4 regions of the Actinoplanes sp. NPDC023936 genome follow, and region 3 is predicted to be linked to each of the others. Evidence: riboswitches for the same ligand, from Rfam matches in the RefSeq annotation. Region 3 holds a riboswitch; each other region holds the start of a gene.
The links. A riboswitch is a leader RNA that binds a small molecule or an ion and turns the genes downstream of it on or off. The one in region 3 is predicted to bind cyclic di-AMP.
Positions count from the first base shown of each region.

Region 1: linked by a shared signal. The riboswitch ahead of AB0F72_RS13100 (hypothetical protein) and the one ahead of AB0F72_RS23725 (NlpC/P60 family protein) in region 3 are both predicted to bind cyclic di-AMP.
Region 2: linked by a shared signal. The riboswitch ahead of AB0F72_RS22345 (NlpC/P60 family protein) and the one ahead of AB0F72_RS23725 (NlpC/P60 family protein) in region 3 are both predicted to bind cyclic di-AMP.
Region 4: linked by a shared signal. The riboswitch ahead of AB0F72_RS31345 (transglycosylase family protein) and the one ahead of AB0F72_RS23725 (NlpC/P60 family protein) in region 3 are both predicted to bind cyclic di-AMP.

Region 1 is NZ_JBEZZR010000007.1:204,850-212,071, forward strand. It holds gene AB0F72_RS13080 (ATP-binding protein) at 1-227, shown strand, start outside; gene AB0F72_RS13085 (beta-phosphoglucomutase family hydrolase) at 319-1,053, shown strand; gene AB0F72_RS13090 (glycoside hydrolase family 65 protein) at 1,110-3,473, shown strand; gene AB0F72_RS13095 (hypothetical protein) at 3,528-4,544, opposite strand; cyclic di-AMP (ydaO/yuaA leader) riboswitch at 4,549-4,683, opposite strand; cyclic di-AMP (ydaO/yuaA leader) riboswitch at 4,890-5,024, shown strand; gene AB0F72_RS13100 (hypothetical protein) at 5,064-6,041, shown strand; gene AB0F72_RS13105 (ABC transporter ATP-binding protein) at 6,070-6,843, opposite strand; gene AB0F72_RS13110 (ABC transporter permease) at 6,836-7,222, opposite strand, start outside.
Region 2 is NZ_JBEZZR010000017.1:29,155-36,376, reverse strand. It holds gene AB0F72_RS22360 (phosphatase PAP2 family protein) at 56-1,102, opposite strand; gene AB0F72_RS22355 (tetratricopeptide repeat protein) at 1,329-2,420, opposite strand; gene AB0F72_RS22350 (AAA family ATPase) at 2,515-3,804, opposite strand; gene AB0F72_RS22345 (NlpC/P60 family protein) at 3,954-4,889, opposite strand; cyclic di-AMP (ydaO/yuaA leader) riboswitch at 4,945-5,080, opposite strand; gene AB0F72_RS22340 (M56 family metallopeptidase) at 5,235-6,140, opposite strand; gene AB0F72_RS22335 (BlaI/MecI/CopY family transcriptional regulator) at 6,137-6,550, opposite strand; gene AB0F72_RS22330 (cytochrome ubiquinol oxidase subunit I) at 6,641-7,222, shown strand, end outside.
Region 3 is NZ_JBEZZR010000019.1:26,007-33,228, reverse strand. It holds gene AB0F72_RS23740 (hypothetical protein) at 1-178, opposite strand, end outside; gene rsmH (16S rRNA (cytosine(1402)-N(4))-methyltransferase RsmH) at 251-1,315, opposite strand; gene mraZ (division/cell wall cluster transcriptional repressor MraZ) at 1,558-1,989, opposite strand; gene AB0F72_RS23725 (NlpC/P60 family protein) at 2,948-3,736, opposite strand; cyclic di-AMP (ydaO/yuaA leader) riboswitch at 3,776-3,944, opposite strand; gene AB0F72_RS23720 (MurT ligase domain-containing protein) at 4,324-5,544, shown strand; gene AB0F72_RS23715 (glutamine amidotransferase) at 5,534-6,247, shown strand; gene AB0F72_RS23710 (VTT domain-containing protein) at 6,288-7,022, shown strand.
Region 4 is NZ_JBEZZR010000032.1:23,772-30,993, forward strand. It holds gene AB0F72_RS31310 (DUF1295 domain-containing protein) at 1-596, shown strand, start outside; gene pdhA (pyruvate dehydrogenase (acetyl-transferring) E1 component subunit alpha) at 761-1,864, shown strand; gene AB0F72_RS31320 (hypothetical protein) at 1,861-2,007, opposite strand; gene AB0F72_RS31325 (WYL domain-containing protein) at 2,017-2,997, opposite strand; gene AB0F72_RS31330 (alpha/beta fold hydrolase) at 3,054-3,707, shown strand; gene AB0F72_RS31335 (hypothetical protein) at 3,724-3,942, opposite strand; gene AB0F72_RS31340 (DUF1304 domain-containing protein) at 3,986-4,348, shown strand; cyclic di-AMP (ydaO/yuaA leader) riboswitch at 4,587-4,762, shown strand; gene AB0F72_RS31345 (transglycosylase family protein) at 4,803-5,321, shown strand; gene AB0F72_RS31350 (sulfite exporter TauE/SafE family protein) at 5,405-6,166, shown strand; gene AB0F72_RS31355 (methyl-accepting chemotaxis protein) at 6,498-7,222, shown strand, end outside.

The sequences.
Region 1 (7,222 bases), on a different contig from region 3:
TCCTGCGCGCCGAGGGCGGTTCGGTGTGGTGCGTGGTGACCGACTCCGGCCCCGGCATTCCCGGTGGTTACCTGGATGATCCACAGGCCCCGGAGGCCTTCGAGGTCGGCGGGCGCGGACTGTGGCTGGCGCACCAGTTGTGCGACGAGGTGACGACCGCGACCGGGCCTATCGGTACCTCGATCGGATTGCGTATCTCCATGGATGGCACGCCGGATTCCCGATGAAACAGCAGGTTGAACGAGCTGTGAACCATCACGTAAATGTGAAGCGGCCCTTCCGCTCTCGTCCCGCTTCGCGTCCGGCTACATTGGGCGCGTGCTCGGACTTCCTACACAGGTGAACGTTTGCCTTTTCGATCTTGACGGCGTGCTGACGCAGACCGCGCTGGTGCACAACGCAGCGTGGAAACAGACGTTCGACTCGTTCCTGGAAACGTGGTCGAGTCGTCACGGTGTGCCATTCGTGCCGTTCGATTCAGGCGCCGATTATCACCAATATGTGGACGGCCGGCAGCGCGCCGACGGTGTGCGCACCTTCCTGGCCTCCCGTGGCATCACCCTGCCCGAGGGCACTCCCGACGACACCGGGGACCAGGAGACCGTCAACGGTGTCGGCAACCGCAAGAACGTGCTCGTGCTGCAGAAGATCAAGGAAGGCGCCGTTCAGGTCTACCCCGGATCGGTGGAGTACCTGAAGGCGGCCAAGGCGGCCGGCCTGCGCCGCGCCGTCGTCTCGGCGAGCGCCAACTGCAAGGACGTGCTGGAGGCCGCCGGCATCGCCGACCTCCTGGAGGTCCGGGTGGACGGCCTGGTCGCCCGCGAGCAGGGCCTGCCGGGCAAGCCGGCGCCGGACACCTTCCGGTACGCGGCGAAGCTGCTGGGCGCGGACCCGGAGCACTGTGCCGTCTACGAGGACGCGCTGGCCGGGGTGGCGGCGGGCCGGGCCGGCGGCTTCGGCATCGTCATCGGCGTCGACCGGGTTGGCCAGGCCGAGGCTCTGCGCAGCAACGGCGCGGACGTGGTCGTGACCGACCTCGCCGAGCTCCTCTGAAATTTCTCCTTTCGTAAATCTGACTCGAATTTCTGAAGACCTCGAGAGGCACGACCGTGATCCGTGAACGGGCCTATCCCGTCGACCCATGGCATATCCGGGAGACCCGGCTGGACCTGGAGCTGCTGGCCCAGTCCGAGTCGGTGTTCGCGCTCTCCAACGGCCACATCGGGATACGCGGAAACCTGGACGAGGGCGAGCCGCACGGCCTGCCCGGCAGCTACCTGAACTCGTTCTACGAGCTGCGTCCGCTGCCGCACGCCGAGGGCGGGTACGGGTTCCCCGAGTCCGGCCAGACGATGGTGAACGTCACCAACGCCAAGCTGATGCGCCTGCTCGTCAACGATGAGCCGTTCGACGTGCGCTACGGCGAGCTGCGCTCCCACGAACGCTGCCTGGACCTGCGGGCCGGCACCCTGGAGCGGGTGGTGGAGTGGGTCTCCCCGTCCGGTCAGGGCGTCCGGGTTCGCACCGTTCGTCTGGTCTCGTTCACACAGCGGGCCGTCGTCGCCTTCCTCTACGAGGTCGAGCCCCTGGAGGGCTCGGCCCGGCTGATCCTGCAGTCCGAGCTGGTGGCGAACGAGCAGCTGCCGCCGGTGAGCAAGGACCCGCGGGTCGCCGCGGTGCTGGACCGGCCGCTGCAGGCCGAGGAGATGATGGAGCAGCGCGCCGGCGGCATCCTGGTGCACCGTACCAAGGCCAGCGACCTGCGGATGGCCGCGGCCATGGAGCACCTGGTGGAGACGCCGGGCCGGCACGCCATCACCACCGAGGGCCACCCGGACTGGCTGCGCACCACCGTGGCCTGCCGGCTGGAGCCCGGCCAGAAGCTGCGGGTGGTCAAGCTCGCGGCGTACGGGTGGTCCAGCATCCGCTCGCTGCCCGCCCTGCGTGACCAGGTCGGCGCGGCACTGGCCAGCGCCCGCCTGGACGGCTGGGAGGGCCTGGTCCAGCAGCAGCGGGAGTACCTGGACGCGTTCTGGGACCACTCGGACGTCAAGGTCGAGGGTGACCCGGAGGTGCAGCAGGCGGTCCGGTTCGGGCTCTTCCACACCCTGCAGGCCGGCGCGCGGGCCGAGCAGCGCCCGATCGGCTCCAAGGGCCTCACCGGGCCGGGGTACGACGGCCACACGTTCTGGGACGCCGAGACGTTCGTTCTGCCGGCTCTGACGTACACCCAGCCCTCCGCGGCGGCCGACGTGCTGCGCTGGCGGCACTCGACGCTGGACCTGGCCCGGGAGCGCGCGCAGACGCTCGGCCTCTCGGGCGCGGCGTTCCCGTGGCGGACGATCCGCGGGCAGGAGTGCTCCGGGTACTGGCCGGCGGGCACGGCCGGCTTCCACATCGGGGCCGACATCGCCGACGCGGTCCGCCGTTACGTGCAGGCCACCGGTGACTACGACTTCGAGCGTGAGGTCGGCCTGGAGCTGCTCGTCGAGACCGCCCGGCTGTGGCGTTCGCTGGGTCACCACGACCGGCACGGCCGCTTCCACATCGACGGTGTGACGGGTCCGGACGAGTACACCGCCGTGGTGAACGACAACATCTACACCAACCTGATGGCGCAGCAGAACCTGATGACCGCGGTCGACGCCTGCAAGCGTCACCCGGACCTGGCGCGCAAGCTCGGTGTGGACGACGAGGAGGCGGCGTCCTGGCGGGACGCGGCGGCCGCGGTGCACATCCCGTACGACAAGGAGCTCGGCGTCCACCAGCAGTGCGAGGGCTTCACCCGGCTGCAGGAGTGGGACTTCGAGAACACCCCGCCCGAGGGCTACCCGCTGCTGCTCAACTTCCCGTACTTCGACCTGTACCGCAAGCAGGTCATCAAGCAGGCCGACCTGGTCATGGCGATGTACATCCGGGGCGACGCGTTCACCCCGGAGGAGAAGGCGCGCAACTTCGCGTACTACGACGCGCGGACCGTCCGCGACTCGTCCCTATCCGCGTGCATCCAGGCCGTTCTCGCGGCGGAGACCGGGCACCTGGAGCTGGCCCACGACTACCTGGGCGAGGCCGCCCTGATGGACCTGCACGACCTGCACCAGAACGCCCGGGACGGCGTGCACGTGGCGTCGCTGGCCGGCACCTGGATCTCGCTGGTCGCCGGTCTCGGCGGCATGCGTGACTTCAACGGGCAGCTGAGCTTCGCGCCGCGCCTCCCCAGCCGGATCAACAACCTGGAGTTCTCGCTGCTCTGGCGCGGTCTGCGGCTGCGGGTGAACGTGACGGCGGACGAGGTGACCTACTCGCTGCGCAACGGTGGCGGCTCGGCCCGGCTGACGCTTCTGCACCACGGCAAGGAGACCGAGGTGACCCAGGTGCGCCCGGTGACCATGCCGATCCCGCCGGCCCCCCCGGTGGGATCCGCGCCGGCCCAGCCGCACGGGCGGGCGCCGGTGCGCCGCGCCGTGCACTGAGCCGAACGAGAAAAGCCCCCGTCCTCACGATGAGGACGGGGGCTTTTCCGATGCTCAGAGCATGGAGACGTGCACGTGGTCGGTGTGGTCACTGACGCCGTGGTACGCCTTCCAGCCCGACGCGGGGAACCAGATCTTCTTGTACCAGATGACGTAGTAGATCCCGAGCTCGTCGGCGTTACGCACCAGGAACGCCATGAGGTCGTTGCCGTACTTCATCATCCTGTCGTTGTGCGCCGAGGAGAAGCCGCTCTTCTGCAGCGACCAGTCACAGGCCCGGCCCTTGGGGTGCTCGTAGGGCCCGCCGGGGCGGTAACAGCCGACGAACAGGTTGAAGCCGGCCTTCTTGGTTTCCTTGTACATGTTCAGCGTGCGCTTGGTGATGCAGCCGCTGGTCGTCGGGTCCTTCTCGGTGCAGCCCTCGGGCGAGAAGCCGCCGCTGGAGTTGCGCGGCGCGGCCTTGGCGGAGGGGGATTTCGCCACCACGAAACCGTCGGTGAGCGCGTCGCCACCCACCAGTTGCAGGGCTTTCTCCGCCGATTCCTTCTGCTTCTTCATCAGCGCGGAGTTCTTCTTCTGCGCCGCGACCTCGGCGTCGAGTTTCGCCTTGCTCTCGGCGACAGTGGCGATCGCCTCGTTGAGCTCGTGCAGCTTCTCGTCGTGCAGCTTGTTGATCTCCTCGAGGGAGATCGCCTTGTGCAGGAAGTCGTTCGACGAGTTCGCGCCGAGCAGGAAGCCGACCGCGCTCAGGTTGCCCGTCACGTACTGCTCGCGGGCGATCGAGTTCACCTCGGGGATGAGCTTGTCGCGCCGGTCCTCCGCGGCCTTGATCTCGACGTTCAGCTTCGCCTGCGCCTTTGTGGACTTCGTCACGGCGGCCTTGGCCGAGACGTAGCGCCGGTTGGCGGCCTCGATGACGTCGGAGAGTAGTGCGTCCTCGTCCTCCTCCTCCGCGGTGGGGGACGAGCCGCTCGGTTCGGCGGAGGCCGGAGTGGCCGGCGCCACGAACAACGTCGTGGCCACGAGCGGTGCCAGGGCAAGCAGCAGCCACCGGCGGGGACGTGCGGTCATCAACAGTTCCTTCCTTGTCACCGCCGACCGAGTTAGCTGACGGGTTCGGGACGGAAGAGATCCCTACCACCCGAAGGCGGACTCACCCCACTGACCTGGTTCCCCGGCTCACCTCGCGGTGATTAGGCGGCGGCCTGCCGGCTCCTCGGGGGCGGTGCCGTCCTGGCAGGACCGCGACGAGTTTACCTGAGGAATGGCGCGGTATCAGGACCACTGAACCGGCAAAACTGTTACCGGGCAGCGACTTTCCGTAGTCAAATCACCTCGCGTGTCCGCGCAATAGCGCACCGTACGAGAACTGTCGATCTGTCGATTGAGTGGGTATGGTCGGTTCCGGTTCCCACCCGGGGACCGCCGCCTAATCGCCGCTCCCGGCGAGCCGGGGAACCATTTCCCTCGGGGTGAATCCGCAACCGCGGTAGGGATTTCCTTCGTCCCGAACCCGTCAGCTAACTCGGTCGGCGGCCGACGGAAGGATTACCTGTGCAGCGAAAGACTGCGCGGCGATTAGCGGCCGTCATGGGGCTGCTGCTCGCCGTGTGCGGGCTGGCGATCGTGGCGTCACCGGCCACCGCCGCCCCCGGTGACAACGGTGACGACGGCGAGGGTGGCTCCAAGTCCCTCGTCGAACAACTGGAGGACGCCTCCCGCGGCTACGTCGAGGCCAAGGCGAAGCTGAAGACGTCCAAGCAGAAGCAGACCGAGTTGACGGCGGAGCTCAAGAAGCTGGACGCCCAGGTCGGCCCGCAGCAGGCGGCACTCGACGAGATCGCCTCACAGGCGTACACGTCGGGCCGGATGGGCGCGATGAGCGCGCTCGTCAATGCGAGCGACACCGGGAGCTTCATCGACCGGGCCGAGGTCCTGTCGACCGTCGCGGCCGAGCAGAACCAGGCGATCGAGGAACTCAAGACGACCCTCGACGCCCAGCGCAGGGCGAAACTCGCCATCGACGCCACCGTGAAGGACCAGCAGAAGCAGGTCAACGTGATGGCGAAGAAGAAGGTGCAGGCCGAGACGGCGCTCAAGAAGGCGAACCAGGGGGCCGCGGCCTCCTCGTCGAGCGACGGCGGCGGCAGCGCCAAGGCCGATCCGGCGCCGGGCGGCTCGGGCTCCGGCTGTACCGAGCCCGACCCGACCACCAGCGGCTGTCTCACCCCGCGCACCCTGCACGCGCTGAAGCAGGCCCAGAAGGACGGCTTCACCCGTTACGTCGCGTGTTTCCGCGAGCAGAACAGCGGTGAGCACCCGAAGGGCCGGGCCTGCGACTTCGCCTCTGACAAGAACGGCTTCGGCGGGGACGCGACCGGCGCCAGCCGGACCTACGGCAACAACCTGGCGAACTACTTCATCAACAACGCGGACGCGCTCGACGTGCTCTACGTGATCTGGTATCGCCGGATCTGGCTGCCGAGCAGTGGCTGGAAGTCGTACAGCGGGGCGGGTGGCGACCCCTCCAGCGACCACACCAACCACGTGCATCTCTCGATCCGCTGAAGATCAGAACCTCACGGGGGTACGGGTCCTACTTGCGCATGTAGGACTCGTACTCCCGCATCACCTCGTCGGTGGGGCCGTCCGCCCGGATCAGGCCGGACTCCAGCCAGATGCACCTGTCGCAGGTGTCCCGGATCGACTGCTCGCTGTGGCTGACCAGGAACACCGTGCCGGCCTGGGCGCGCAGCTCACGCACCCGCTGCTCACTGCGGCGGCGGAACTTGGCGTCACCGGTCGCCAGCGCCTCGTCGATCAGCAGCACGTCGTGCTGCTTCGCGGCGGCGATCGAGAACTTCAGGCGGGCGGCCATGCCGGACGAGTACGTCCGCATCGGCAGCGACGAGAAGTCGCCGCGCTCGTTGATGCCGGAGAACTCGATGATCCCGTCCTTCTTCTCCTTCACCTCGGCCGGCGACATGCCCATCGCGAGGCAGCCCAGCTCGACGTTGCGGTCGCCGGGAAGCTCGTTCATCAGGGCCGCGTTCACGCCGAGCAGCGAGGGCTGGCCGGACGCGTAGATCGCGCCCTTGGCGACCGGGAGCAGGCCGGCGACCGCGCGCAGCAGCGTCGACTTGCCCGAGCCGTTGCTGCCGATCAGACCGATCGCCTCACCCCGGTACGCCGTGAAGCTCACACCCTTGACGGCGTGCACCTCGCGGACGTTCCCCGCCTTGGTGTTGGTGATCATGCGCTTGAAGCTGGCGAGCGGGCTGCCGGTGCCCGGCGCGGCCGAGCCGTACACCTTGTAGATGATGTGGGCGTCGTCCGCGACGACGGTGGGGATGCGTTCGTTGTCAGCCACGGCCGTAGCCCTTCTCTCCGCGCCAGAAGTAGGCGAATCCACCGATGCCGACGACCAGGCTCCACGCCAGCGCCTGGAGCCACAGCGCGACCGGCGTGCTGGCCAGCGTGACGTTCTCCAGCAGAGCGTGGCGGAACAGCTCGATGAAGATGAGCATCGGGTTCGCCTCGACCAGAGCGAGCTGCCAGCCGTCGAGCTTGTCCTCGAAGAGGGTCACCGGGTAGAGGACGGCCGATCCGTACATCCAGAAGCGCATGATGAACGGGATCAGCTGCTTGATGTCGCGGTTCTTGGAGCCGTACCGCGCCATGAACATCGCCAGGCCGGTGTTGAAGAACGACTGCAGGGCCAGCAGCGGCAACAGCAGCAGCCACTGCAC
Region 2 (7,222 bases), on a different contig from region 3:
GGGTGGGCCTCGGCGCCCGAGCGGATCAGCGCCCCGGCCGCGGATCGTGCCGCCGTCAGCGGTCGGTGTCCCGCCGAGGCCGCGGGCGTTGCTGCGGTCCGGTCAGTCGAGCCTCATGGCGGCCAGCGTAGGCGACACCCACGTGCCGGCTGTGCGCTTCGCCGCCGGGGGCGTCGTCGTCATCTCCGAGGGTGCTGTTCTCGTCGCCGGGCGTTCGCGGGGCCGGGATGAGCCCGTGGGGCGCACGGGTCGCCGGCGGGACCTCGGTGGAGGCGGGACGGTGCTGGCGGAGCAGGGCGTAGGCGGCCGCGGTCAGCAACCCGCCGGCGGCGGCGTCCAGCCAGTAGTGGTTGCCGGTCGCCACGATCACCAGCAGGGTGATCGCCGGGTGGAGCAGCCACAACGCCCGGCGGCGGCCACCGATCGCGGCCATCAGGGCGACCGCCACCACCAGGGCCCAGCCGAAGTGCAGGGACGGCATCGCGGCGTACTGGTTGGAGAGGTGGTCGGTCTCCGGGTTGCCGTAGACGGCCGGCCCGTACAGGTGGCCCAGGTCCAGCATGCCGGTCTCGCCGAACATCCGCGGCGGCGCGAGCGGAATCACGAAGTGCACCAGCAGCGCGGACCCGGTGAGCAGGATCAGCACGTTGCGGGTCCAGCGGTAGTGGGCCGGCCGGTACAGGTACAGCCAGATCAGGGCGGCAGCGGTCGCCGGGAAGTGGACGTACGCGTAGTAGCTGTTGGCGACCTCGACCATGGCGTGCCAGTCGAGCAGGGCGCGCTGCACGGTCAGCTCGCTCGGCAGGTGCAGCCAGCGCTCGGCGTCCCAGATCGCCCGGGCGTTGCGGAACGCCTCGTCGACGTGGCCGTCGGCGGCGAGCCGGCCGACCTTGTAGACCAGGAACAGCACCGCTACCAGGGACAACTCGCGTAACGCCGAGAGGATGCCGGATCGCGCCACGGCCGGGCGGTGTTCGACAGCCGGGCCGGGTTCGACAGCCGGTCCGTGTTCGACAGCCGGGCCAGGTTCGACAGCCGGTCCGGGCTCGACCTCGGGGCGGGGTTCGACGGCAAGGCTGTGTTCGACGGCGTGCTTCGCCACGGCGGGCTCCTGATCGGATCGGCCGGCGCGGGCGCCCGGCGCGAGTGGGCTGGGGTTCGGCACCCGGACGCCGGTGGCGCGCGGGTGACGGCCGATCAAGCGGAGCCTGAATTCGCCATGACAGTTCCCCCGGTATCAACGCAGAGTGAAAGCATCCGGCGATCTTGCAGCTTGTGCAAGATTTAACGGCGTAATAGTGATGTAACGCGCAACGGAAACACGCCTGTTACATCCGGTCGGCCCTACCGGTGACGAGCAGCACGGCCAGGGTGACGAGCGCGAGCACCGGCAGCAGGGCGAGCGCGGTCACCCCGTACCCGAGAAGGAGCGCAACCGTCGCGCCTGCCGCGACCCATCCGGCGCGCACCGCGCGGCGTGTCCGGACCGGCAGCAGCGCCAGGCATCGCCACGGCAGAAGGCCCGCCGGAACCAGCACCCGCAGACCGAAACCGATCATCACGAGCGTCACCGTGGCGGCGGCCGCACGGGCGGCGAGCTCCCAGGACGGCCAGAGCAGCGCGCAGCCGGCGAGGAGCACGACCAGCGGGACACCGACGCCGAGACCGCGGCGGAAACCGCCGAGCAGGCCGCGGACCGGCCAGGTCAGCGCTGTCACGTCGAGCTTGTCCGGATGGTCGGCGGCCAGCTCCCGCAGCCCGCGCAGCGACGAGCGCACCCGCAGGCGTTCCGCGTCGAGCAGGGCGATCAGCCAGCGGCCGTCCGGATTGCCGGGATCCTCGGCCAGGGCCGCGCCGACCGCCGCCCGGGCGGCCCCGCGCCGGCCGGCGTGCCGCTCGATCTCACCGAGGGTGAGCAGATCGATGACCGAGTGCGGGTCCAGGGCCAGTGCCCGCCGGGCGGCCTCGCGCGCCTGGTCGAACTCGCGGCGGGAGGACAGGACACGGGCCAGGACGCGGTACGCCGGTGGGTGCGCCGGGTCCAGGCGGACCGCCTCCCGCGCCTCCCGGAGAGCCTCCGCGGTGCGCGTTTCGTCGGACTCCGCTGTCGACGGGCCCGATGCTGGCGACGCCGTGGATGCTGGCGACGTCTCGGACGACTCCTCCGTTCCGGACGGGATCATCAGCAGGCACTCGGCCCGCTCGATGTGGGTGCCGGACAGATGCGGGGCCGCCGCCACCGCCGCGTCCGCCGCTGCCAGCGCCTCGGCACGCCGGCCCTGCAGGCGCAACAGGCCGGCCAGCAGGGCCAGCAGCTCCGGGTCGGTGGGCAGCCGCGCGAGACCGGCACGGACCTCGGCCTCGGCGTCGGACAGCCGGCCCACCCCGGCCAGGGCGCGGGCCCGCGACGCGGCCGTCACCGCACGCGCGCTTCTGTCCCGGGACCGTGCTCAATCAACCGATGCTCGCTCACCCGACGCTCGCTCACCCGACGCTCGCTCACCCGCAGCTCGCTCACCTGACCTTGCGCTTCTTGAGGTACGTGGCGAGGTCGTCGTACTCGCCGCTCTCGTTCGCGAACATCGCCACGTTGCGGGCGGTCGCGAACCACGCGTCGGTCGACGGGCGCACCTCGCGGGCGGCGGCCATCATGTCGGCCTGGCCGATCATCCGGATCTCGCCGGACGCGATCGAGTCACGCATCGCGTACTCCGCGGCGGTCTCGCACAGGTGCGCCAGGTCCGCGCCGGAGTAGTGCTCGGTGGCCGCCGCGACCTGGTCCAGGTCGACGCCGGCTACCGGGCGGTCCCGGAGGTGGAATTCCAGGATCGCGGCGCGGGCCGGGCGGTCCGGCGGCAGCACCAGCACGGTACGGTCCAGGCGTCCCGGCCGCCGCAACGCGGAGTCGACGTCCCAGGGCGCGTTCGTGGCCGCGAGGACGAACACCCCGTCGTTGCCGCCCTCGACCCCGTCCAGCTCGGTGAGCAGCTGGTTCACCACGGTCCGCATCGACGACTGGAGCTGGCTGCGCTTGTGGCCGAGCGCGTCGATCTCGTCCAGGAACAGCACGCACGGCGCGTGGCCGCGAGCCGACTCGAACAGGTCGTGCAGGTTCTTCTCCGAGCTGCCGACCCACATGTTCAGCACGTCGGTGATGCTGAGCGAGATGAACGCGGCGCCCATCTCACCGGCGACCGCCCGGGCCAGGAACGTCTTGCCGCAGCCGGGCGGGCCGTAGAGCAGCAGGCCGCCGCGGAGGCTCTTGCCGAACAGCGACCGCAGCTTCGGGTTGCGCAGCGGGCCGAGGAACGAGACCTCGAGGCGCTTCTTCACGTCGGCCATGCCGCCGACGTCGGCGAGCGTGATCGTGGAGCTCTCGACGTCGAAGACCCGGTCCTGGTGGCCCCGGACCGGGTCCGGCTCGCCGGTGTGGGTGAACCGGGGCGGGACGACGTCGCCGAACTGCTGCTCCATGGCGGACCAGTCGACGGCGGCCGGCGACGGCGCAGCCGGCGGCTCGGCCGAGGGCTGCGGCTCGGCCGAGGGCGGCGCGACCGGCTGCTCGGCCGGCTTTTCGGCCGGCGGCGCCGGGGTAGCGGCCGGGGTGGTTCCGAGCGCCCGGCCCATCAGCTGCTGGGCGGTGGCGTTGCCCGGCTCGCGGGCGAGCACCTGAGCGGCATGCCCGATCGCCTCCGCGCCCCGGCCCGCGGCCACCAGCAGCTCGGCCAGGTGCAGGCGCAGCGGGAGGTCGTCGGGACGGGCCTGCACCGCGGCGGTGAGGCTGTCGATCAAGGGGTCGCTCATGACAGGCGATTATGCCCCCGCCGAGTTCGCCGCCCGGCGGGTACTGCGGCACGGGTGAGATCCGCCGGGCGGAAAAGCGCGCGGTTGAGGCCGGACAAACGAAGATCGCCCCCCGCACTCCGGCGAGGGGCGATCTTCGTCAGCGATTCCTAACCTGGCCGGCGATAGCCCGCGATGGGACCGCGGTCGATCGTCGCCATCCGCACGTAGTCGCCCGTGTGCGGTGCGTGCACCACCTTGCCGCCGCCGATGTAGATGGCGACGTGGTGCACATCGGAGTAGTAGAAGACCAGGTCGCCCGGCTTCAACTCGTCCCGGCTGACCGACTTGGTCGAGCCCCACTGGTCTTTCGTGTAGTGCTCGAGGTGAACACCGACAGCCGCCCACGCCTCCTGCGTCAGACCCGAGCAGTCGTAACTGTTCGGGCCGTTGGAGCCGAAGACATAGGGCTTGCCGATCAGGTCGCACGCCCGCTGGGCCGCGCGACCACCCTTGTCGTTGGTGTAGGTGACCGGGCAGGGGCCGGTGCGCAGCGCGCCGTCGTCGGCGTTCGCCGTGCCGTAGGCCTCGATCCGGAGCTTCTGGAGGTCCTTGATCTCCTTCTCGATCGCCTTCTTCTTCGACGCCAGGTCCGTGTCCCGGACGGCGATCTCGGAGGCGAGCTGGTCCACCTTGGCCTTGTCGCCCGCGTACTTGTCGCGGAGCTGCGCCACGTGCTCGATGGACTCGGTCTGGTGCTGGGCCAGCTGGTCGAGCAGCGCGAGCTTCTCGGTCAGCGACGTCGGCGAACCACTGATGACCATCGCGTTGAACGCGTTCGGCGGGCCCTGCATGTACGCGTCCACGGCCATGCCCCGGACCTGGGCCATGGCGACATCCACCTTCACCTGCAGTGGCTTCAGCGTCTTCTCCAGCGAAGACTGCTGCTTGCGCAGCTTCTTCAGCTTGGCGTGCACCGAGTTGTACTCCTCGATGACGGGCTCGAGCTTGTTCCACTGCTCGTCGATTTGCTTCTCGACGCTTGCCGGCGTGGGCTCGGCATGGGCAACGGCGGGACCAGTGAGAACGATTCCGGCCGCGGCCATTACGCAGACCAAACCGCGTAAGAGGCCTTTCCGTTTCACTTAGGTGCGTTGTCCTTTCTTCCCACTCGACCGCCGACCGGGTTAGCTGACGGGTTCGGGCGGGAAGCTGCCCGGCCGCTCGGGGGGAGCGGCTTCACCCCGGGACTACCTGGGTCCCCGGCGCGCTTTGTCTCTCGAGGCACTCGGTCTCGAAGCACTCGGCGTTTAGGCGGCGGCTCGGCAGATCGGCCGGGTGGACGATTGGGGGGCTACCGAACCGGGAACCACCGTACCGGTCACGGAACGCGGAAGAAAAGGTCGTCCGCGTGGCGAAACCGTGCGCTCCATTTCCCTTACGGAGAGTGGCTAAAAGGGCCAGGTGTTAATCGCGCGCCCCAGCCACGGCACCACCAAGATCACTGTGGGTAGCACCAGGAGACCCGCCGCGGCGGCGCTCGCGGCGACCGTCAGTGACCGGCTCTCGGGCAGATCCAGGCGCGCCAGGCGCCGCCGGCGGGCCTCCCCCGCGGCCCCGTCGGCGAGCACCCCCTCGGCGAGCGGCAGCGCATCGGCGAGACGACCCAGCGCGGCCCGCAGCGGCGCCGGCCCGGTGCGGCGCCGCGCGGCATCGTCGGCCACCATCTCCAGCAGCAGGTGTACGGCGTCGAGCGGCACCCGGCTGCGCAGCAGTTTCGGCACCGCCTGGTAGAAGGCGGTGAACGACTCCATCACCAGCTCGTGCCGGTGCCGCAGGTGGGCGCGCTCGTGCGCCAGCACCGCGTCCACCTGGTCCCGGTCGAGAACCTGCAGCACCGCGTCGCTGAGCACCACCCGCGGCTGGCGGCCGGGCACGCAGTACGCCATCGGCAGCGCGCCGTCGAGGATCCGCACCTCGCCACCCTTGATGTCGTCGCGCCGCTCCACCCGGTCCAGCAGATCCACCAGGGTCCGGTGCCGGGCCCGCCGGGCACGGGCCCGGGAGGTCACCTTGGCGAGCGAGATCAGCAGCCGGATCACGATGGTCGCGGCGATGGCGAGCGACAGGACGAGCGCGACCACCGTCTCCGGATGGCGCGCGCCGGCCGCCCGGGTCACCTCCTCCGGGGCGGCGAGCACCACCCCGAGCGCGCAGAGCACCGCGGTCAGGGTGAGCGCCTGCCAGAGCAGGACGCCGGCGACGGGGGCCCGGTCCGGCCACTTCGCCCTGGCCAGGATGCCGGGCGCGATCAGCGAGAGGGTCAGACCCAGCGCGCCCAGCAGCAGCGCTGTCACGGTTTCCGGTCGGCTGCCGCTTTGATCGCCGCGGCCAGCGCCTCCGGCGGGAGCTGACCCATGAAGTACGCCAGCGCGGCGTCCCGGTCCGGGGTGGCGCTGAGCGCGTCGAACATCAGGCCGGCGGTCATCTCCTCGCGGGTCTGCGCCGGGGCGTAGCGGTAGGCGCGGTCCGCTTTCTGCTGGGTGACCAGGCCTTTCTTGGCGAGCCGGTCGAGCACTGTCATGACCGTGGTGTACGCCAGGTCGCGGTCACGGCTGAGCAGCTCGTGCACCTGGCGGACGGTCAGCGGCTCCGGCGCGTCCCAGAGCTTCGTCATGACCTCACGCTCGAGGTCGCCCAGGTTCTTCGAGAGCGAGGTCTTCGAAAGCGAGGTCTTCGAAAGCGGGTTCTTCGAGAGCGGCGCCATGTGTTCCATCCTACGGGAGGCCTACGTCAGGTTGTCGTACTACACGACGTAGTATCTACTACGAAGCGTCGTACTACGTTGGGGGAACCCGTGGACGTGCTTGACCTGACCCGGCTGCAGTTCGCGGTCGTCACGATCTACCACTACCTGTTCGTGCCGCTGTCGATCTGCCTGGCCGCGACCGCAGCGGGGCTGCAGCTGGCCTGGATGCGGACGTCTCGGGAGAAATACCTGCATCTGACGAAGTTCGTCGGCAAGCTGCTGATCGCCACCTTCGCCGTCGGCGTGGTCACCGGCCTGGTCCAGGAGTTCCAGTTCGGGCTCGGATGGAGCGCGTTCGCCCGCTTCTACGGCGACGTCTTCGGTCCCACCCTCGCCATCGAGGGGATGCTCGCGTTCTTCCTGGAGGCGACGTTCCTGGCGCTGTGGTACTTCGGCTGGGACCGGCTGCCCCGCCGCGTGCACGCCGCCACGATCGTGATCGTCGCGGTGGGGACGCTGCTGTCGGCGTACATCATCCTGGCCGCCAACTCGTTCATGCAGAACCCGGTGGCGTACGCGCTGGACCCGGAGACCGGTCGCGCTCATCTGACCAGCTTCACCGAGCTGCTCACCAACGAGGTGGTCCTGGCCGCGTTCCCGCACACCATGGCCGGCGCCGCGATGGCCGGC
Region 3 (7,222 bases):
GGTCCGTAACTTCGAGCGCCAGGGCGGCCGTGCCGTCCGCTTCGCCATTCCGCCCCATCCCGGAGCGGGGCGTGTCGGGCCGGCCGGAGGACTGGCGCACCCCCCGGGCGCCAGTTCCCTTGGTGTCACGCGGCGCGGCACGGCCCCCCGGCCGCGGCGCGTCGATTCGCTCACTCATGCTCATCCCTCCCCCTCTTCTTTTCGCCCCCGGGCGTAACCGCCCCTGTCCCCCGCGCGTTCAACCCCGGGGTTATTGCTCTTCGCGAGGCGTAGGCCCGGACATCCGGGGCCGTTCGCGGCGGCTCACCGGTGCCTGGCTGTACTTACGCCCCTGTCCCTGCCCCTGCTCCTGCTCGTCGATCCGTTCCACCGCCCGCAGCTTCACCGAGGCTGCCCTCGGGTTGGCCGTCACCTCCGCCTCGCTGGGCAGCTCGGACCCCCGGGTGAGCAGCCGCAGCGTCGGACCGGTGCCGGGCAGCTCGACCGGAAGGTCGATCGGCCCGGTGCTACGTGCCCTCTCAGCGAGCGCACGCTTCACGATTTTGTCCTCAAGTGATTGATAACTCATCACCACAAGCCGCCCCTTAGGCGCCAACGCATCCAAAGCCGCCGGAACCGCACCCTCGAGAGCGTCCAGTTCGGCGTTGACCTCAATGCGTAGTGCCTGGAACGTCCTTTTTGCGGGATTGCCACCCGTTCGGCGCGCGGCGGCCGGGATCGCATCCTTGATCAGCTCCGCCAGCCGCGCCGTCGAGGTGATCCGGGCTTTCGCCCGCTCGCGCACGATCGCCGAGACGACCCGCGGCGCGAACTTCTCCTCGCCGTACTGCCGGAGAATCCGGACCAGTTCGCCCGGCTCGTACCCGTTGACCACTTCCTCGGCGGTCACGCCCCGGGACTGGTCCATCCGCATGTCCAGGGGAGCGTCCTGCGCGTACGCGAAACCGCGGTCCGCCTCGTCCAGCTGCAACGAGGAGACCCCGAGGTCGAACAGTCCGCTGTGGATCGCCGGGATGCCGAGCTCGGCCAGAACCCTCGGCAACTCGTCGTAGACCGCGTGCACCAGATGCGTCCGCCCGGCGAACCGGGTCAGCCGGTGCCGCGCGTGAGCGAGCGCCTCGGTGTCCCGGTCGAGGCCGACCAGGACGATGTCCGGGTACCGCTCGAGGACTGCCTCGGCGTGCCCGCCGAGACCCAGCGTGAAGTCGACGTGGACGGCGCCCGGCAACTGCAGTGCGGGAGCGAGCAACTCAAGACAGCGCTCGAGCAGCACCGGCACGTGTGTGCCTCGCGGCTCCCCCATTACGACCCCCATTGCCTGCCCGTTCGCGTCTCACCCAGGTGTTGCTCGTTCGCCGTACCGGCCCGGCCGCCCGTCCGTACCGCCAGATCCCCATCCGCTCGTGTCCCGTGCCGGGCTGTCCCATAGCGGGACGGCCGGCCCCGGACACGCGCCTGGCGCCGGGGAAGAGGCGCCAGGAGCGGGAGCGGCTGGAGATCTCGCAGTACGGCGGCAGTGGCGTCCGGGCCGCGTTGCGGCCACCGAGGTGCCACGCCTTACAGTCCGCCGGGCAGCACCCCCTCCTCGATGTCGGCGAACTCTTCCTCGCTCGCCGTGAGGTAGTCGTCCCAGGCCTGCTTGTCCCAGACCTCGACCCGGGTGCTCGCCCCGATCACCACGAGGTCGCGGCCGAGACTCGCGTACTCCCGCAAGTGCGCCGGGATCGTCACCCGGCCCTGCTTGTCGGGCACCTCGTCGTGCGCGCTGGCGAAGAACACCCGGCTGTAAGCCCGGGCGGCCTTGTTCGTCACCGGCGCCTCACGGAGCTGACCGGCGATGCGCTGGAACTCCGGCATCGGGAACACGTACAGACAGCGCTCCTGCCCCTTCGTGATCACGACACCTCCCGCCAGCTCATCACGGAACTTCGCCGGGAGGATCAGCCGGCCCTTTTCGTCCAGGCGCGGGGTGTGCGTGCCGAGGAACATCGGCCAACCCCCCTTGCCGTGGCGTCGCACTCCTTCGCGGTGGAGCGGTCTCGCCTGTCAACTCGGGCCGACAGTCCCGGTTCATTTCCTCGGTCCTGCCACTGCGCCCCACTCTACTCCACTTCCCTCCACCTGCAACCCGAATGGAGCCGCTCGCGAGCCCTTTTCGCGGACGTATTCCCAGTTCACAGGCGGTGCCCCCAAGTGGAGGGCCGAACCATGATCGACGGAGTCTCGTTTCCGACATCGAGCCCAGCCGGTCCGAAAGCTCCCTGTTCAAAGTGTGGGAGGCCACCCTTCACCGCAAAGGTGGAGCAAAGTGGAGCCCCCAGGTGGAGCAAAAGTGAGCCCCCCAGGTGGAGCAAAACGGAGCCGCCAAATCCCGAGCCGTAGCGCACACAGGTATCGCGCCACCCCACCCCCGCGAGCCGTAGCCCACGCAGGTACCGCGCCACCCCACCCCCGCGAGCCGTAGCCCAGGCGGGTAAAAGCCCTGTGATCACAGGCCTCAGCTACGGCCCGGCGCCGCGAGCCGTAGCCCGCGCAGGCAACAACCCCGTGATCACAGGCCCCAGCTACGGCCCGGCATCGCCAGCCGTAGCCCCGACAGGCAACAGGCCCTTGATCACAGGCCTGAGCTACGGCTCGCCCACCCGGGGCCGCCCGAACCGCCGGCGATCACCCGGCGAGCCCGTAGCGCGTGCCCATGCACCGGTAGCGAAACCCGCCGGACGGCCCGGACCACCCACCCGGCCGCGCGGACTCACGGGAACGGCTCGTCTGCGGCGGGGAACGGGGTCACCCGTACCCGAAAAAGAAACGCCTGTGGGGCGTGACCCATCATCGGGCCACACCCCACAGGCGTGATCAACGGCTACGGCGCCACCACGCCGCGTGCCGGTCCTTCCTTACTTACTACAGACGTCACCCAACTACAGGCGACACCCAACTACAGACGTCAGGCGACGAGACGCCGGACGACGTAGTTCTTGCTCCAGATCTTGTGCTTGCCGACCCGGGCGCCGGTGTGCGGCGAGTCGTAGATGTAGCCGTTACCGGCGTAGATGCCGGCGTGGTAGCCGTACGACCCGTTGCGGAAGACGATCAGGTCGCCGACCTTCTTCTTGCTCTTGCTGACGCTCTTGCCGTACTTCTGCTGCGAGTTCGCCTTGTGGGGCAGCGACTTGCCGGCTGCCTTCTTGTAGACGTACTTGGTGTAGCCCGAGCAGTCGAAGCGCTTGGGGCCCGACGCGCCGTACTTGTACAGGGCGCCCTTGTGCTTCTTCGCCTCAGCGAGGATCTTCGCGCCGCTGGCCTTGACGGTGATCTTCGTCTTGCCGGTGCTCGCGGTGCTGAAGCCGGAGCCCGTGAAGAGGGTCCGGATGTAGTACGTGTTCTTGGGGGCGTACTTGAGGGTGACCGTCCCGTTCTGGTTCTTGACGGTCTCGGTGTCCCACGTCTTCCACTTGCCGCCGACCAGGCCCTGGAGCCGGACCGTGCCCTTGGCGACCTTGCCGGTACGCGGGTCGATGACCTTGGCGGTCACCTTGAGGGTGGAGCCCCAGGGGAGCTTCCGGGTGCTGGCCTTGGCGGTCAGCTTGGGCTTGACCTTCGCGGCCGCCGCGGAAGCGGCGACCTTGACGACCGGGGTGGTGCTGGCCGCGACCGCGGGAGACGCGGTGACCAGCTGCCCGGCGCAGAGGCAGAGACCCAGAGACAGTGCGACTGTGCCGGCGCCGCGAGACACGCGGCTGCCACGGCGCGAACTGTGTTCGTGCACGGTAGAGATATCCCTCCGGCACGCCTGCGAGGTTAGCTGTCGGGTTCGGGCGGGAAGGTGTGCCCGGTCGCTAGGCGACTTCACCCCGAGGCCGGTGTGGAGCTGAACCGGCCGGTTATGGGTCCCCCGTCCCTGCCCCCTGATGCCTTGTGTGTGGTTCCGGTGTTGCGGTGGTCGCACCGTCCAGCTCGGGGCAGGGCTCGGCGTGGGCCGGGCTGGTGCGAGCCGGATGCGTTTGCACCCGGCCCAACCTTGGTACCCGACCTTCCGCGTGATCGTCAGGGCCGAAAATGTCACGCACAGTAATTGGCACACATGTCGGTGTCCGGTTTGTTACCGCCCGGAGACAAATGCCATTACCCCTTGGGGTCGTCCGAACACGATCAGTCGAAGGTTACGGGTGAAACAGAACACACAATTCTTCGGCCGCCAACCCGGAACCCATGTCAAAACGTTGAGAGCGGTACAAACACAAGTCGCATCCGATCTTGACCGGACGGCAACTCGACGTAACCTTTCGGTCCGGTACCCTCGCTGGCGTGACGGACGGGAAGATGCCTCTTATCGCCAAGGTCGCGACCACTGCGTCGAAGACCGCCGCGGCGCTCTCCAGGGCTGCTGGACGCGGCGACGGCTCGGTCATCGGCGGCTGGATCGGCCTCAAGATCGACCCCGACCTGCTGGCCCACCTCTCGTCCGGCCGGGCTGTGGCGCTCGTCTCCGGGACCAACGGCAAGACCACCACGACGCGGCTCACCGCCGCGGCGGTCGGTGTGCTCGGCCGGGTCGCCACGAACTCATTCGGCGCGAACATGCCGACCGGCCACACCTCGGCGCTGGCGAAAGAGGGACACACCCCGTTCGCCGTCCTCGAGGTCGACGAGCACTATCTGGCCCAGGTCATCGAGGCCACCCGCCCCAAGGTGGTGGCCCTGCTCAACCTCTCCCGCGACCAGCTGGACCGGGCGAAGGAGGTGGCGATGATGGCGCAGCTGTGGAAGACCACGCTCGCCAGCCACCCCAACATCAAGGTCGTGGCGAACTCGGACGACCCGATGGTCGTCTGGGCCGCCAGCAGCAGCCCGCAGGTGACCTGGTTCAGCGCCGGCCAGCGCTGGCTCGACGACTCGTTCGTCTGCCCGGAGAGCGGCCATCCGATCGAGCGCGCCAACGGCGACTGGTGGTGCACCGGCTGCCCGCTGCGCCGGCCCCGCGCGCACTGGTCGGTCGAGGACGAGGGCGTGATCGACCCGCGCGGCGACTGGCACCTGGTGAAACTTCAGCTTCCCGGCAAGGTGAACATCGGCAACGCGGCCACCGCGCTCGCCGTCGCCGCCGAGTTCGGGGTGCGCCCGATAGAGGCGCTGCCCCGGCTCTCCCGGGTGACGTCGATCGCCGGGCGGTACGCGCAGGTCGACCGGGACGGCCGCAACATCCGGCTGCTGCTCGCCAAGAACCCGGCCAGCTGGCTGGAGGCGTTCGACATGGCGGAGCACGCGCCGACACTGCTCTCCATCAACGCCCGCGACCCCGACGGCTTCGACACCTCGTGGCTGTACGACGTCGACTTCTCACCACTGCGCAACCGCCCGGTGCTGATCACCGGCGACCGCGCCTACGACCTGGCCGTCCGGCTCCAGGTGAACCAGGTGCCGTTCCGGCACGTACAGAGTTTCGACGAGGCGCTGCGGGCCGTTCCGCCCGGCCGACTCGAAGTGATCGCCAACTACACGGCGTTCCAGGACATCCGAGCGGAGTTGGACCGTGTCAACTGAGAGCCTCCGGATCGTGTGGATCTACCCCGATCTGCTGTCGACCTACGGCGACCGGGGCAACCTGTCGATCCTGGCCCACCGGGCGGCCGCCCGCGGCATCCCGGTGGAGACCTACGAGGTCCGTTCCGACCAGCAGATGCCGACCTCGGCCGACATCTATCTGATCGGTGGCGGCGAGGACGGCCCGCAGGCTCTCGCCGCGCAGCGCCTGCTCACCGACGGCGGCCTGCACCGGGCCGTCAACCAGGGCGCCGCCGTCCTGGCGATCTGTGCCGGTTATCAACTTTTCGGGCACTCTTTCTTCGCAAAAGGGGCGAAGTGCTCGGGTCTCGGTTTGCTCGACATAACCTCGGACCGGGGTGTCACCCGGGCGGTCGGAGAGCTGCGCGGTGACATCGACTCGCGACTCGGTCTGCCCCCGCTGACCGGCTTCGAGAACCACGGCGGGCGCACCCACCTCGGTGCGCACGCGGCCCCGCTCGCCCGCGTCACCGCGGGCGTCGGCAACGACGGCCAGACCGAGGGCGCGTGGGCCGGCAAGATCCTCGGGACGTACTCGCACGGCCCGGCGCTCGCTCGCAACCCAGCTATAGCCGATCTGCTACTGCGCTGGTCAACCGGCGCGGATAGGCTTGCGCCCCTGGACGACACGTGGGCCGACCGGCTACGCCAGGAGCGGCTGGAAGCTGCAAGCGCCGTTTGATTTTTTACGGAATCGACGACAGTTGGGGCGGTAGGCCTGCATGACCGACATCCTGATCGCCCCGCGGGGCGCAGTTCAGAACTCCGCGGACCCTCAGGACGCCCCTCCGATCACGTGGAAGCGTCGTCTCATCCGGTTCGGCATGCTCGGCGGCGTGGTGGGCGCCCTCGCGGTCGCGGCCGCCACGCTCCCGCTGCGGGAGATCGGCGCCAGCGTCGAATCCCTCGGCGCGGCCGCCCCCGCCGCCGTCGCGGTGATCGGCGGCCTGCTCCTCTCGGTGCTGGTCCCGCGCACCGCGATCACCCTGCTCTGCGGCCTCCTGCTGGGCGCCGCCACGGGCGCCCTCGCCGCCCTGGCCGCAGCGATCATCGCGGCGACGGCCACGTACTACGCGGGCCGCTGGGCCGGCCGCGGCGCCCTGAAGGCCCGCGCCGGCAGCAGACTGGACCGTCTGGACGGCTGGCTCAACCGCCGAGGCCTCTCCGCCGTCCTGCTGGTCCGTTTCCTCCCGCTCGCCCCGTTCGGCCTGGTCGGCTACGCCTACGGCACCACAAGCGTCTGCCGCAAGCGCTACCTCCTCGGCACCACGATCGCCGCCATCCCGTCGACTGTCACCTACGCCGTGATCGGCGCCGCGGTGGCCGCCCCGGGCGAGATGAACGCGGCAACCCTCGCCCCCGCGGCGATCGGCTTCGCCATCTCCACCGCGATCGTCCTCCGCTGGCGCTACACCTCCCGCCGCGCCGCCACAGCCGCCGCTGCCGTCCCGGCCTGATCGAGCGCCTTTTTCGCCCGCCCCCGCGTCTCTCTCACGGCCCGGCCCCGGTCACCCACCGGTTGGCCGGGCTGAGGCGTTCCGCCGGCGGCTTTCCTTCTCATTACGCGCCACAACTCCCCAACCGCACCCCACCGTCCCCGGGCTATCGCCACCTGACGGCCCCTTCCGCCGGCGCCCGCCACCGCCGGCCCCGGCGC
Region 4 (7,222 bases), on a different contig from region 3:
AGACGACCGTACTCCTGCTGGTGTTGATCTGGTCGGTGCGTCTGACCTGGAATTGGGCGTCGTCGTGGCGCGGGCTGGACCAGGAGGACTGGCGGTACGTGCGGCTGCGCGCGCAACGGCCGCCGTTCTGGCTGGTCAACCTGGTCGGGATCCAGCTGATGCCGACCGTCGTGGTCTTCGCCGGGCTGCTCGCGGTGTGGCCGGCGGTCGCCGTGCCCGGCCGCGGATTCGGCGTCCTGGACATCGTCGCCGTCGCGGTGACCGCCGCCGCCGTGGCGATCGAGGCGACCGCGGGCCGGCAGTTGCACCGGTTCGCCGCCGATCCCGCCCATCGCGGGCAGATCATGGCGAGCGGGTTGTGGCGGTACTCCCGGCATCCCAACTATCTGGGCGAGATCCTGTTCTGGTGGGGGATGTGGCTGTTCGGGCTGGCCGCGGCCCCGGGATGGTGGTGGACGGTCGTCGGTCCGGTCACGATGGTGCTGCTCTTCACGGCCGTCAGCATCCCGATGATGGACAAGCGGTCGCTGGAGCGGCGGCCGGCCTACGAGGAGCACATGCGCCGGGTGCCGGCCCTGCTGCCGCGTCGGAGATGACGCCACCTCGAGGGTGCCCTCCAAGCCGGGCTGACGCCGGAGCGCCTGGACCGGATCCGCGAGGACGCCCGCCGCGCGGCGTTCGCGTGGGACTGAGGCGGGACTGATGCGGACCGGGCCATACGGGTTGACCGCACGTCCGGCCGAGGGTCTAGCGTCAAGTTGTGGATCAACAAAGCGGCGTGCAGCTCCTGACCCCCGACGGTGACCATGTGGAGAGCGTGACCACCGAGGACGGTGTGACGTACACGGTCGATTTCACCGACGAGGAGTACCGGGAGCTCTATCGCGACCTGGTCACGGTCCGCCGATTGGACGCCGAAGGGCTCGCCCTGCAGCGGCAGGGCGAGCTCGGCCTCTGGGCCAGCCTGCTCGGCCAGGAGGCCGCGCAGGTCGGCTCCGGCCGCGCGCTGCGCCCGCAGGACATGGCGTTCCCCACCTACCGGGAGCACGGCGTTCTCTACTGCCGCGGCATCGACCCGATCATGCCGTTCGGCCTGTTCCGCGGCGTCGACCAGGGCGGCTGGGACTCGAACGCGCACAAGTTCAACCTGTACACCCTGGTGATCGGCTCGCAGACGCTGCACGCGACCGGCTACGCGATGGGCGTCACGATGGACGGCAAGACCGGCGGCGCGGACGGCGAGGCCGTGATCGCCTACTTCGGCGACGGCGCCACCAGCCAGGGCGAGGTCAACGAGTCGTTCGTCTGGTCCGGCGTCTTCAACGCCCCGATCGTCTTCTTCTGCCAGAACAACCAGTGGGCGATCTCCCAGCCCCTGGAACGGCAGAGCCGGGCGCCGCTCTACCACCGGGCCGGGGGCTACGGCTTCCGCGGTGTGCGGGTCGACGGCAACGACGTGCTGGCCAGTTACGCCGTCACCAGGCACGCGCTGGACGAGGCTCGGCAGGGCAACGGCCCGACCATGATCGAGGCGTACACGTACCGGATGGGCGCGCACACCAGCTCGGACGACCCGACCCGCTACCGCGCGTCCGGCGAGGTGGAGTCCTGGAAGGCGAAGGACCCGATCAGCCGGATGAAGGCGTTCCTGCTCAAGCAGCGGATCGCCGGCGAGGACTTCTTCGGCCAGGTCGAGGAGGACGTCCGCAAGGTGGCCCTGGACCTGCGCGAACGCGTCCTGGCGATGCCGGACCCGCAGCCGGTGGAGATGTTCGGCCACGTCTACCCGACCGGGTCACCGGAGCTGGCGGCCCAGCGCGCGGACTTCCTCGCCTACCAGGCGTCCTTCCACCCGGAGCCCTAGTCCTTGCTCATCGCCGGCGCCGGGCGCGGCGCGGTGCGCCCATGCGGAGGGTACGGCCGGTTGAGCTCGGCCCGCCGCGTCTGCTCGACGCTGGGCGCCCAGTCCGTCGGCTGGGTGGTGTTGACCTGAGCCACGTCATTCATGGCCCTCCCTTACCCCGTTCCGCCGGCGTCGATGCGTCCGATCGCGGCCCGCAGCCGGTCGGCGAGGGCGGCCACCTCGTCGCGCAGTTCGGCCGGCGACTCCACGGTGAAGTCGAAGCCCAGGCCCGCCAGCATGCGCGCCATCCCGTCGAGCCGTTCGGCCCGGGCGACAAGACGGACCCCCGATGGGGTACGGGTGAGCGTCGCCACCGTCGCCGGCACCCGTCGCCGCGCCTCCTCCACAGTGGTGTCCAGCAGCACCGACACCTCGTGCCGCCATGCGCCGGTGGCCAGCCCGGCCGCGACCCGGGCGGCCGGGTCGAACCCGGCGGGCACCTCGAAACTCCCCTCGACGATCTCGACCGCCTCGATCCGGTCGAGGCGGAACGTCCGGCCCTCGCCCCGGTCGTGATCGCGCCCGGTGACGAACCACTTGCCACCGTGGAAGACCAGCCCGTAGGGGTCCAGCCGCCGCCGCTCCGGCTCGCCACCCGGCTTGGTGTAGCCGAAGGCGACCGGCCGCCGGTCGTGGGCGGCCCCGGCCAGGGCGAGCAGCGTCGCGGTCGCGGTCGCCGGTGCGGGCGCGGGGCGGCCGGCGGCGAAGCCGAGGGTGCCGAGCATCGCGTCGGTGCGGGCGCGGAGCGCCGCCGGCAGCACCCGCCGGATCTTCGCGAGCGCTGTCTCGCCGGCTGCCGCGGCCGTGGACAGCCCGATCCGGCGGCCCGCGACCAGCCCGAGCAGCACGGCGACGGCCTCGTCGTCGGTGAGCATCAGCGGCGGCAGCCGGTATCCGGGAGCGAGGGTGTAACCGCCGTACCGCCCGCGCCGGCCCTCGACCGGGATGCCCAGCTCGGCGAGGTGCAACGCGTAGCGCCGGACGGTCCGCTCGTCGACACCGAGCCGCTCGGCGAGCCGCCCGACGGTCTGCCCGCCCGGGTGGGCCTGCAGCAGTTCGAGCAGGCCGAGAACGCGTCCGAGTGACTGTGGCATGCGCCACACCTTATACCGGGCCGAATCCGCCCGGTATTGAGCCTAGCGTTTCGGACATGACGACATACGTGCTGGTACCGGGGTTCTGGTTGGGCGGCTGGGCGTGGGACGAGGTGGCGGCGCCGCTGCGCGCCGCGGGACATGACGTGCACCAGGTCTCGCTCGCGCTGGACCGGGGTGTCACGGCCTCCGATCACGCCGACCAGGTCGCCGGCCTGCTGGACGGGCTGCGCGACGTGGTCCTGGTCGGGCACAGCTACGCCGGGGCGGTGATCACAGCGGCGGCGGATCGGTTGCCGGACCGGGTGGCCCGCCTCGTCTACGTCGACACCGGCCCGCTGCCGGACGGCATGTCCCAGTCCGAATTCGACGGTTCACCGCCGGACGCCGCCGACGGCATGATCCCGGTCCCGGCCGAGGCGCCGCCGTCCGCGCAGGGTTTCGACTGGGCGGTCGTCCGCGAGCGCGGGCGGGCGCAGCCGGTCGGCGCGGCCACCGAGCCGCTGCGGCACGGCGGGGCGTGGCAGGCCTTGCCGCGAACCGCGATCCTGTGCTCGTTCTCCGCGGGCCAGCTGCGCGGGCTGGCCGCAACGGTCCCGGCGTTCGCCCTGATGAGCGGCGACGGCTGGACGTTCCACGAGCTCCCGGCCGGTCACTGGCCGATGTTCTCACGGCCGCACGCCCTGGCGTCCCTGCTGGCCGCGAGCTGATCGGGCCGCCGGTCGATCAGGGCTGCTGCTCAACCCGTACCGGATCGGTCCGGTGTTTGAGGGCCGCCTCGATCCGCACGGCGCTGCCGGCCAGCACCAGGAGGCCGGCGAAGTAATAGCCACGAGTGGGCACGTGGTCGGTGAGGAATCCGAATGCGGCGATCAAGAGACCGATGACGACCGCGAACGCTCCGGAGGCCCGCGCCGCTTCGCCCGGTTTCTCGTCGATGCTCATGGCGGACACCATACGCACGCGCCTCCCAAGCTAGGGTGTCGCCATGATCATCTTAGCGAACCTGCTGGTGGCGCTGGTTGCGCTGATCCACGTCTACATCCTCGTCCTGGAGATGTTCCTGTGGACGCGGCCGCGGGGGCGCAAGGCGTTCGGGCTGACCGAGGAGTTCGCCCGGCAGACCCGGGTGCTCGGCGCCAACCAGGGCCTCTACAACGGCTTTCTCGCGGCCGGCCTGATCGGGGGCCTGATCGCGGGCGGGGACACCGGGTTCGCCGCGAAGCTGTTCTTCCTCGGGTGCGTGGCCGTCGCCGGCGTTTTCGGCGCGGCCACGGCGAGCCGCAGAATCCTGTTCGTGCAGACCGTTCCGGCGGTCCTCGCGATCGTCGCCGTCCTCGTCGCGAACTGACCCGTTTCCCACCGATCCGGCACTGCCCTTTTTCGCCCGGTCCGGCATCGTCCGGCCGGGCGCTGTGGTCTGTGCCGAATATGACGGACCTCGGAAGTCGGGAATGCCCGCTATTCCGGGGCGCGAACAAGATCAAATCGGGCAAATACCGTGAAGAACGTCACTATCAGGGGGTTTCGGCTTGGTCGTTGCCCCGGTGGCGTGGTTACCGTCGGGCCGTCCCGCGATGGCGGGCACCACGGGCGGTCCGCCGAGTCCTGCCGCCGCCCGCGGACTCGATAGGAGAGGCAGGAGCGGGGGACCCACGATTTCCGGCGCCGCATGACCGCGCCTTGGGGTGAAGCCGCAGAACGACGGCCGGGCACCTCTGTCCGAACCCGACAGCTCACCTCGCAGGCGTGGAGGATCATCCATGTCTCGGATCGGTAGACGAACGCGCCTTGCCCTCGGTCTGGTGACCGCGGGTGTGGTCGGAGCCGGCACGTTGCTCGCCCCGGCGAGCCCCGCATCGGCGGCCCGGCAGGTCAACTGGGACGTCCTCGCGAAATGCGAGTCCGGTGGCCGGTGGCACATCAACACCGGGAACGGGTACTACGGTGGCTTGCAGTTCAGCCGCAGCACGTGGAAGGCGAACGGGGGCGGCAAGTACGCCCCGACCGCTGACCGGGCCACGAAGGCCGAGCAGATCAAGGTCGCGACCAAGCTCTACAAGAAGCGCGGCCTGAAGCCCTGGCCGGTGTGCGGCAAGAAGGCGGGCGTCTACAAGAAGGCGTCGTCCGCGAAGTCGTCGGCGTCGAAGAAGGCGACCGCGTCGAAGAAGGGCACCTACGTGGTGCGCTCCGGCGACACGCTCGCCGCGATCGCGAAGAAGTACAAGGTCAAGGGTGGCTGGCGCACCCTCTTCAAGCTCAACAAGGACCGGCTCGACAGCCCGAGCCAGATCTTCCCGGGTCAGCGGCTCCGGCTGCGCTGACCGTGCCGCCGCCGCGATCGCGGTGGGTCAACGCCGACTCACCACGATCGCGGCGGCCGGCGATCGGCGTACGCTCGGGATCCGTGAGCCTCGCCCATGCCGTCCTGCTCTTCCTCGGCGGCGTCGGTGGCGGCCTCACCGGGTCGATGGGCGGGCTGGCATCCGTGGTCACCTACCCGGCCCTGCTGTCCGTCGGCATCCCGCCGGTCGCGGCGAACGTCACCAACACCGTCGCGCTGCTCTCCACCGCGTTCGGCGCGGCCGCCGGATCCCGCGTGGAGCTGCACGGGCAGGCCCGCCGGATAGCCCGGCACGGCGTGGTCGGGGTGACCGGCGGGACAGCCGGCGCGCTGCTGCTGATGGGCACGCCGTCGTCCGCGTTCGAACGGGCGGTGCCCGGCCTGATCGCCGCCGGCGGGCTGATGCTGCTGTTCCGGGAGCCGCTGCGGGCCTGGTACGTCCGCCCCGGATGGCGGCCGCCGCTGGCCCTCGCGGTGTTCGGAATCGCGGTCTACGGCGGTTACTTCGGCGCGGGCGCCGGCGTGATGATGCTGGCCGCGCTCTCGGTGGCGGCCGTCGAGCCGCTCGCCATCACCAACGCGGTGAAGACCCTGGTCCTCGGCTTCTCCAATGTGGCCGCCGCGATCCTCTACGCGGTGCTCGCGCCGGTCCACTGGGCAGCGGCCGGGGTGCTCGCCGCCGGCTGCCTGATCGGCAGCTGGATCGGGCCGGCGCTGGTGCGGCGTACTCCGGAGCGCCCGCTGCGCGTGGTGATCGGCGTAGCCGCCCTGGTCCTGGCCGGGGTGCTGTGGCACGACGCCGGCACCCCCGCCACGCCGTCGTAGCGCGTCGCTTGCATCCCCGCAGCACCGTCGTAGCGCGTCGGCCGCAGGGACGTCCGGCCCGACGTGGTGATCTCCGCGCTGACCGCCGATCTGTTCCTGGTGGCGACCCACTCCGATGCGCGCTCGTGGACGATCGAGGACGGGAAGTGGCCGAGCACGGCATACCCGGCCCGTCCCGGCCGTGGTCAGCGTGACGGGACAGCGAAAGGGGACCGTCATGGCTCGCGAGCCGGCACCTGGTGCGCCATCAGGGGAATCCACCCCATCCCGGGGGCGTGCCGGGAGATCATGTCGGTATGCGTATCGGTGACGCGGCGGATGCGGGCGGGTCGTGACGCGGCGGGGCGTCGCGCGGACAGAGCCGGGCGTCGATCCGCTGGATCTCATCGCGCAGGTGTGCGAGGCGGCGGCCGCGGGGGACTTCGAGCAGCGACTGCGGCCGCTGCCGGGCGGGCCGGGCGCGGATCGGGCCCGGACAGCGCTGAACAAGCTGCTCGACATCACCGACGCCTTCATCCGGGAGTCCTCCGGCGCGCTGGCCGCGGCCGCCGAGGGCCGGTTCCACCGGCAGTTCCTCACCCGGGGGATGCGGGGCGCGTTTCACAGCGCGGCCGCGCAGATCGCCGCGTCGACCGCGCAGATGGCCCGGTCGGCGGAGCGGGTCGAGCAGGCCGCGCAGCAGCGCGTCGCGCTCGCCGACGAGCTGGAGTCGGCGGTGCTGACCGTCGCCGAGCAGGTGGCGACGGCCGCCACCGAAATGGGCTCGACGGCGAACGGGCTCGCCGAGTTCGCCCGTGAGGCGGTCGGCGGCGCCGAGCGGGGACTCACCACGGTGAGCTCGCTGCGCACCTCGTCGGACCAGATCCGCAGGGCGGTCGACCTGATCAACGCAGTGGCCACGCAGACCCGGCTGCTCGCGCTCAACGCCACCATCGAGGCGGCCCGGGCCGGTGAGGCGGGGCGGGGGTTCAGCGTGGTCGCGAACGAGGTCAAGACTCTGGCGACCGAGACCAGCGCCTCCAGCGAGGAGATTCTCGCGCAGGTCACCACGGTGCA